DNA from 2 places in the Paenibacillus sp. NPDC055715 genome. Region 2 is predicted to be linked to the other one. Evidence: riboswitches for the same ligand, from Rfam matches in the RefSeq annotation. Region 2 holds a riboswitch; the other holds the start of a gene.
The links. A riboswitch is a leader RNA that binds a small molecule or an ion and turns the genes downstream of it on or off. The one in region 2 is predicted to bind glycine.

Region 1 (4,026 bases), on a different contig from region 2:
GGTCCAGCGTCAGACCCGCCACATCGGACAGCTTCGTATAGTCCTGCTTCCATGCGAGCCATTGGACCGTCTGTACCAGGAAGGTGGAATCGTCCACTTCCTTGAAGCCATCGTACGTCTTCTTCGACTGTCCGTTTTCCTCACGTACATATTTCGGTGTGGCATCCTCAACTGGCGAAGAATCACCGATAAACGCTGCCTTGCCCTGACCTACCTTGGCTACAGCAGCATAAGGACCCTCAGCACGGCCCCCGTCGTTATAGACACCCTGGTCCACGGCATTGCCCCATTTTTTCGTGCCTGTAGGGATATAAGCGATTCCTTTAGCCTTGGTCGGGTCAATAATCGCCAGTGTAGAACCAGCATGCATCGCAATCGAACGTACACCTTTCGTAATGCCGAAGGATTGATCTGCCGCTACGATATCCGTAGCATTCACGTCACCAAGTGCATTGTAGCGGAAACGAACGCCAAAGTTCGTCGCCAGCCAGTCGGAACTGGTTAATCCCTGCATAGCCGGTGATGCAGCTTCTTCTGTAGTCATGCCTTTGGCCGGATTGGAATAGGCTCCACGGCGGTAGCCGTTCATAACCTCGGAGGAATCCCAACGGTTTTTGTTCCGGTCAGCGTTATAGTGGTCAGAAATGAAGAAAATGCTGCCTCCATTCTTCACATATTGTACCAGAGCAGCCTGCTCGGATGCCTTAAAGGCAACATTGGCTTCACCAATGATGAACACATCGTATGGACGCAGCTTGTCGTACGTTATAGCCTGCTCTCCATAGGTAAAAGGGATGGAACGGTTCAACGGGTCCACCGTAAAACCTGCATTACGCAGTCCGCCCGCAAAATCGGAAAAGGCGCCATCTATAACCCAATCCGCCGCTCCGGCAGTCTGCGCGTGCGTATTATCGAACAGCACTTTTTTGCCTTTTCCATCCGGCAATGTCGTACCAGGTTGACCCGGGGTACCAGGATTACCGGGATTCCCAGGCTCGCTTCCGCTTACCAGTTCCACAGCGCTTGGGCTTTTCACTCCGCCAAAATTGTTATAGGCACCAAGCGCACCCGTCACACGAATTTTACTGCCGATCAGCTCAGGATGGCCTGACAGCCCAAATGGTCCTCTATACGCGGATGTCAGTTGTACATTTAACAGTTTAGACGTATTGCGTTCACTCGCCTGATCCGCAATCAGTACGTTAAAATCATTTTCAAACGGTGCAGAGAAATTAGCCGTTTTCGATCCGGCGGCATGTCCGACGACGTAGCCTTCTACCGTCACCGTACTTCCACTGCTTTGGCGCTGAAGCGCTTCCGCTACCGTCAATGCGCCTTCTGCCTTGACCTGACCGAATGGAACGAAGATCCCTACTAGCAGCGATACGATTGCCGCCAGATGCAGCATTCCTTTCAAGCGTGAACCTGTGAACCAGAAACCTTTTACCATACGTAAACGCCCCTCCCATTATTCCATAAATTAGTTTGTTCTCTATCAGATTAGCTATCAGTCTTCTAATTCCTTCCTGATTTCATCCATAATTGTGTAAAGTTTAATAATTTTTTTCGAGAAGGTACCTGATTATATAAAATCCCAGCCTGTGATTGACACCGGGCATGGCATACATTACGCTTAGGAGGGAATGTTGAACGGTATACGCGAATGAAGATGACGGGAGAGTCTGTCTGGGAAGCACACCCCGGCGGCACCGAAGGAGCAAGACGCTAGCACCCGGCTGGCGGATAATCTCTCAGGTCCATGTATCGTCATCTGACGCAACTCTGGAGAGAGCGCAAGCCACCCAAGGGGTAAGGCGGTATTACACCGCACAAAACTCTCAGGTAACGAGGACAGAGATAAGGGAGATTTCCTTATCCTGTCCTTTTTTGCGCTCACATGCTGCGTCAGCATTAGAAACCGTCACACCCGCGCAAAGGCACGGCATCACCATATACTATGGTATTCAAACATACAGGGGGCCACACCATGCGTTTCAAAGATGTATTTTCCATTATCGGTCCGGCTATGACCGGACCCTCCAGCTCGCATACTGCAGGCGCGGTGCGGCTCGCACGCGTTGCCCGGCACTGGCTCGGTGCGCAACCTGACCGTGCCCGCATGACGCTGTATGGCTCATTTGCCGATACGTACAAGGGACACGGCACAGACCTGGCACTCATTGCCGGACTGCTGAATTACGATACAGACGACCACCGGATCCCGGATGCCGAGCAATGTGCAGAGCAAGCCGGGATGGAACTAGAGTTCGCCGTCAGCAGACTACCTGCCCCCCATCCGAACACGGTCCGCTTCGAGCTATGGAAGGGCGAAGACCAGCGCACGCTGCTAGGCTCCTCCATCGGCGGTGGAAACATTCATGTCCAGCAGCTTAACGAATTCCGGGTCAATCTAACCGGAGAGCTGCCTACATTGGTGCTTCTTCACTCGGATAAGCCCGGAACATTAGGCATGGTGACTTCGGCGCTGGGCGCGGCTCACATTAACATTGCCTATATGCACGTAGATCGCAAAGGCCGGGATGGCGAAGCGCTCACTGCCATTGAAACCGATAGCCCCGCTCCGGCTGAATTAATTGCCGAATTACGGGCATTGCCTCATATGTACGAAATCAAAATAATTAATTTAAAAAAAGGAGCTGAATCCGATGCGGTTTAACCATCTGCATGAATTAGGTGCCTTGTGCGCCGAGGAATCCACTACGATGGGCCGGCTGATGATCAAGGAACAGGTACAAGAGACGAACACACCGGAGGAAGAAGTCTTCCGCCAAATGTCTGATTATTATGAAGTCATGAAGGAGGCCGTTCATCGGGGACAAACACAGGACACTGTATCCCGCAGCGGATTGACGGGCGGCGACGGCAAACGTCTGGCGGAATATTTGCGCGCAGGAGAAACCTGCTCTGGCGACGCCTCGGCGCTCGCTATGGCGTACGCCCTCTCCGTATCGGAGGTCAATGCGTCTATGGGGCGCATTGTCGCCACGCCCACCGCAGGCTCATGCGGGGTCATCCCCGGCGTGTTCATCAGCGCGCAGGAGCGGTTTGGCTGGGATGACGAGCATATGGTGCGCGGACTGTTCGCCGCTGGAGCGATTGGCTACGTCATCGCCAACAACTCCTTCATCTCCGGTGCGGAGGGAGGCTGTCAGGCCGAGATTGGCTCAGCCATCGGGATGGCCGCAGGCGCTATGGTCGAGCTGCGCGGCGGTACGCCGGAACAGGCCATCCATGCAGTGGGCCTCGCGCTCAAGAACACCCTCGGCTTGATTTGCGACCCCGTCGCCGGACTCGTGGAGATTCCATGCATCGTGCGCAACGGGCTGGGAGCCGTGACCGCGCTTGCCGCCGCGGATATGGCTCTGGCGGGTGTGCGCAGCGCCATCCCGTCTGACGAAGTCATCGACGTGATGCTTGAAGTCGGCAGCGCGATGCCATCCAAGCACCGCGAGACCGCCAAAGGCGGCCTGGCCCAAACGCCAACTGGTAAGCGTTTAACCGAATCACTTACGCGCAACATACCAGCCAAGAAGGATAAGTCATAGCTTCTAGGCGACTGCCACCCCAAATACACATGGGGAGAGAAACAGTCGCCTTATAAGAAAAGAGCAAGCATATCGTCCCTGGACGTATGCTTGCTCTTTTTTACACTTCACTCCGTTGCAAGTCACATCCATGTGCCTCCCCAAAAATAGGGCAGCTTACTGAACATTTACCTGTACCTTCGTCGTTTTACCTGCATATTTCACAGTAATTACAGCTTTACCTTTACCCTGTGCCTTAATGCTGCCGTCTTTGACCGTAGCAACAATAATTCGGGACGAGGACCAGATAGCCGGCTTGGATACATCCTTCTCCGACTCATCCTTATACGTAGCTGTAGCCGTAACCTTAGCTACCTGTCCTGCTTTCAAATTCAACGAGACTTCGTTAGTCTGCAAATATTTAAGCGTATCGACATCCACCGGTACGGTGATATATTTCCCGCCGAACTTCGCTTGAATA
Region 2 (4,026 bases):
AAGGAGCCTTATGGAATTGCGGAGTGTTTGCTTTCAGACTTGGTTTTTTGTTGGACATACTGGAGCAAAAGGGTTTACCAGCAGACTATGAATCTCTTTCGATAAATTATGCAGACTTACCCAAAACTAGCTTCGATATTGCGGTAGTAGAGCAGACACGTAAGCTCTCCGTGCTTCCATACCATGGAGAGTGGAGGGATTTGGGGACCTGGGATTCGTTGGTACGGGAAATGAGTTCGAAGCTGAGCGGTCCTGGCTATATTTCAGAAGCTTCACATGATTCGCATATTATCAATGAACTGGAAATTCCGGTTAGCATCTGGAATGTTCCAGGTATTATTGTCGTTGCTGGGCCTGATGGCGTGCTGGTCACGGATCGACAATCTTCTACAGGCATTAAGGATATGGTGGCGGAAATTGAAATCGGCCCGCGTTTTGAAGAGCGCTTCTGGGGGAAACAAACTGTATTATCCCATCAACAAGCGGCAAGTGGATTACAGACAGTTACCAAACGTGTTGTCATTTCGGCTGGAAGATTTATCAGCTATCATGAGCATCAGTTCCGTAAAGAAGTTTGGACCATTGTCTCAGGAATCGGAAGCGTCTGTATCAATGGCGTAACACAGACGGTCAGCCCCGGTGAGGTCATCGTCGTAGAACCCGGTGCAAAGCATTTTATAGGAGCAGTAGAGGGGGATTTGGAATTCATCGAGTCACAAATCGGACATATCGTATCGGAAACGGATATTAGCCGATATGAATTTCCCGATCCGCTTGACACTCATACCCTATGAAGTACCTACAGTATAGGGCTCGGATGTAGATGAACGAGGCTATCAGAAGGTAGTGATGAAGGAGTAGGAACTATTTTTTAATAGTGGATAATTTATATTTATTTACTTAACAAAGGTATTCATGCGTTGAACGCGTGAATACCTTTTTTCCGCATAAACAGCTTGTACGTGTACCGTAATGCATAGCGTAGCAAGAGGCTTATAGAATAAGCTTCTTGGAAATCAGCCACTCTTTTACGACATCCGTACTGAGGTCTCTTTCAGGCGTCCATTCTATTTTATCAACTAGCTTGCCCTGTCTGAATTCTGCAATAGTGGGGGTGTATTTAACGTTGTAATCCGCTTTGAATTGATTCCATTGGGGCTTGTCCTCATGAATTTTATGTACGTTGAAAAAAGTAATTTTGGAGTCCAGATGATACTGTTCAATCATCTTGTTAAAGTTAGGCTCAAAACGGTTGCAGTCACCACAGCTGGGTCTGCCGACATAGACAAACACACTTTGATCCTGCTGAATTAAATTCTTAAAACCATCAAACGTAACTGCATTCAAGTGGTCATATATTTCGGGATAATTGCTTTTGCTCGCTTGAATCTCTTTGTCTTTCTGCTGAACAACCTGCTCCAGATCCTGAAACTTGAACACAGCCGAAATAGCGATAGCAATGACGAGCAGCGCAATCACACTTAAACCGATGATATATCCTTTTTTCACGGAAATCCCCCTTTATTTAACAACCCTATACATATCATAAATGATATTTCCATTTTTCGCTGTAATACTTGTCTCACTATGTACGAAAAAGAAGCTCTCCATCTGGAAAGCTTTCGGCGTAGCCGTTGTAAAGCCTGCGGCTTTAATTTGCTCGATATCAAATTCCAGCAACAGTTGCCCTTGCTTAACCATATCGCCTTCTTTTACGTGCTTTTCAAAAAAAAACGAAACGACTTCACAAATTTTTCACTTGTAAAAAGCTGAAATTTTTTTGTATAATAAAAAACAATTTCATATGTCTGGTTGATGTTTGCGGGAGATGGAACGTAAGTTCCGACCGAAGGGGCAAAACTCTCAGGTGCTTGGCTGATTACAGCAACAAGTGGGACCGTAAACGGACAGAACTCTGGAGAGACCCTTAATTGGGCGCCGAAGGTGCACCGCAGATATCATCTGCTTAAACTCTCAGGCAAAAGGACAGAGACGCGAATAACCTGTGACAGGGGATGCCCTAGGCTTTTTTATGAGCTGTTAGTGGCTGATCCTGCACAAGATGGTTGTATTTTTTCGTGCCTTTAACCTCTCCAGGAGTCGAATCAGCGGATTTGACTCTTTTTTGTTTATTAATATGCTGGAGGAGCGGGTTGAAATGAATTTGGTACATGTGCTAGAAACGATTAGCAGTTGGATATGGGGTGCTCCTCTGATCATTCTCGTCATGGGAACAGGTCTATGGCTGACCATACGTTTGAAAATGTTGCAGGTCTTCCGCCTTCCCCTGGCGATCAAGCTGATCGGCAAGGCCCCGAATGAAGGCAGCGGGGATGTCAGCAGTTTTGCGGCCCTGAGTACGGCGCTGGCGGCCACAGTAGGTACAGGAAGCATTGTCGGCGTCGCGACAGCGATAAAACTGGGCGGACCGGGTGCCTTGTTCTGGATGGTTGTTGCAGCCTTTTTCGGGATGGCGACGAAATATGCCGAAGGTGTGCTTGCGGTAAAATACCGGGTGAAGGATCGGAATGGACAATTTTCCGGCGGCCCGATGTATTATATTGAAAAAGGGCTTGGACGCCGCTTTAAACCGCTGGCGATGCTGTTCGCTTTTTCCGGAATGCTGGTGGCGCTGTTCGGGATTGGAACATTTCCGCAGGTCAAAGCGATTGTATCCTCGACCGAAAACAGCTTTGGTGTTCCGCCGATTGTAACGGCATTGATCATTGCTACCCTTACGGGACTCGTTACCATTGGAGGGCTCAAGAGCATTGCCAAGGTATCAACAAAAGTCGTTCCCTTCAAAACAGGCTTGTACGTGCTGATCTGTATGATCGTACTGATTCGGTTCGCCGATCAGATTCCTGCCGCACTCGCGCTTGTGCTGCATTCGGCATTTTCTACGACGTCTGCGACGGGTGGATTTGCCGGGGCTACAATTATGCTGGCGATGCGCAGCGGGGTAGCGAGAGGAATTTTTGCTAATGAGGCCGGATTGGGAAGCGCACCGATTGCAGCCGCAGCCGCCAAAACCAAATGGCCTGCGGAGCAGGGGTTGATTTCCATGACAGGCGTCTTTATAGATACGATGATTATTTGTGTGATGACCGGGTTGACGCTGCTGGTTAGCGGCGTATGGAGCGGTCCTACTGATGCGGGCTTGATGACGCAGCAAGCTTTCTCGAGCGCATTCCCGCTGGGTGCGGAACTGCTCACAATCATTCTGATTATGTTCGCGTTCACCACGATGCTTGGCTGGAACTACTATGGAGAACGCTGTGTTGAATACTTACTGGGTGTCAAATGGATTAAGCCGTATCGTTATCTGTTCATTGCGTTGGTTGCCGGCGGCGCGTTTATTAAGCTGGATGCGATCTGGTTGCTGGCAGATATCTTTAACGCCATGATGGCCTTCCCGAACTTGATTGCACTGCTCGGCTTGTCAGGAATTGTCGTTGCTGAAACCCGTACCTATATGGATTCCTTGTATCCTGACAAGAAAAAAGGAATACTTGCAGGTGCCAGTGCAGGTGCAGCCATAGAAATAGAAGAAAAAGGACAAACGGTCAGCTCATAAAGTCCGAGATATTCGGATTTAAGAATATTGAATCTGCAAGATCATTTGCAAGGATAACGAAAGGGAGTGTCCCTCAGCCATTACAAGCTGGGAGGAACTCCCTTTTTGCGTTTAGAGCAGGATAAAGCTGGCTGGCGCTCTATAGATGCGTATCCGGCGCGGCCTCCGTTAGAACTTGCTTCATCCAGATTGCGCCTACAAAAGAGGAAACTTTTCCGTTATGGACCGAAGCATTCCATTCGGGGGTTCAGCCATCCGTATTGGCGAGTAAATTGCTTTTTGTGAAAAGTCACGGCGGTTTGCCAGCCCAAACGGTATGAGGGGGATTGATTACCGATGTAGCTGCCGTCCGCTTGAAGTACAGGTCCGTATTTTGGGCAAGCATCTGAATATAAACGTTTACAATATTGCCGGCTAAAAACGAACGGCTTCCGACCTTTTGCTGAAGC

Region 1: another riboswitch for glycine. It lies ahead of sdaAB (L-serine ammonia-lyase, iron-sulfur-dependent subunit beta); the one in region 2 lies ahead of ACWGOO_RS18930 (alanine/glycine:cation symporter family protein).

The regions. Positions count from the first base shown of each region.
Region 1 is NZ_JBSHGA010000019.1:46,158-50,183, forward strand. Features, by position in the region: gene ACWGOO_RS20715 (DUF6359 domain-containing protein) at 1-1,450, opposite strand, end outside; glycine riboswitch at 1,664-1,777, shown strand; gene sdaAB (L-serine ammonia-lyase, iron-sulfur-dependent subunit beta) at 1,988-2,677, shown strand; gene sdaAA (L-serine ammonia-lyase, iron-sulfur-dependent, subunit alpha) at 2,667-3,566, shown strand; gene ACWGOO_RS20730 (Ig-like domain-containing protein) at 3,723-4,026, opposite strand, start outside.
Region 2 is NZ_JBSHGA010000014.1:23,483-27,508, forward strand. Features, by position in the region: gene ACWGOO_RS18915 (sugar phosphate nucleotidyltransferase) at 1-794, shown strand, start outside; gene ACWGOO_RS18920 (thioredoxin family protein) at 994-1,509, opposite strand; partial or broken gene ACWGOO_RS18925 (PTS glucose transporter subunit IIA) at 1,624-1,731, opposite strand; glycine riboswitch at 1,813-1,888, shown strand; glycine riboswitch at 1,906-2,000, shown strand; gene ACWGOO_RS18930 (alanine/glycine:cation symporter family protein) at 2,159-3,577, shown strand; gene ACWGOO_RS18935 (hypothetical protein) at 3,867-4,026, opposite strand, start outside.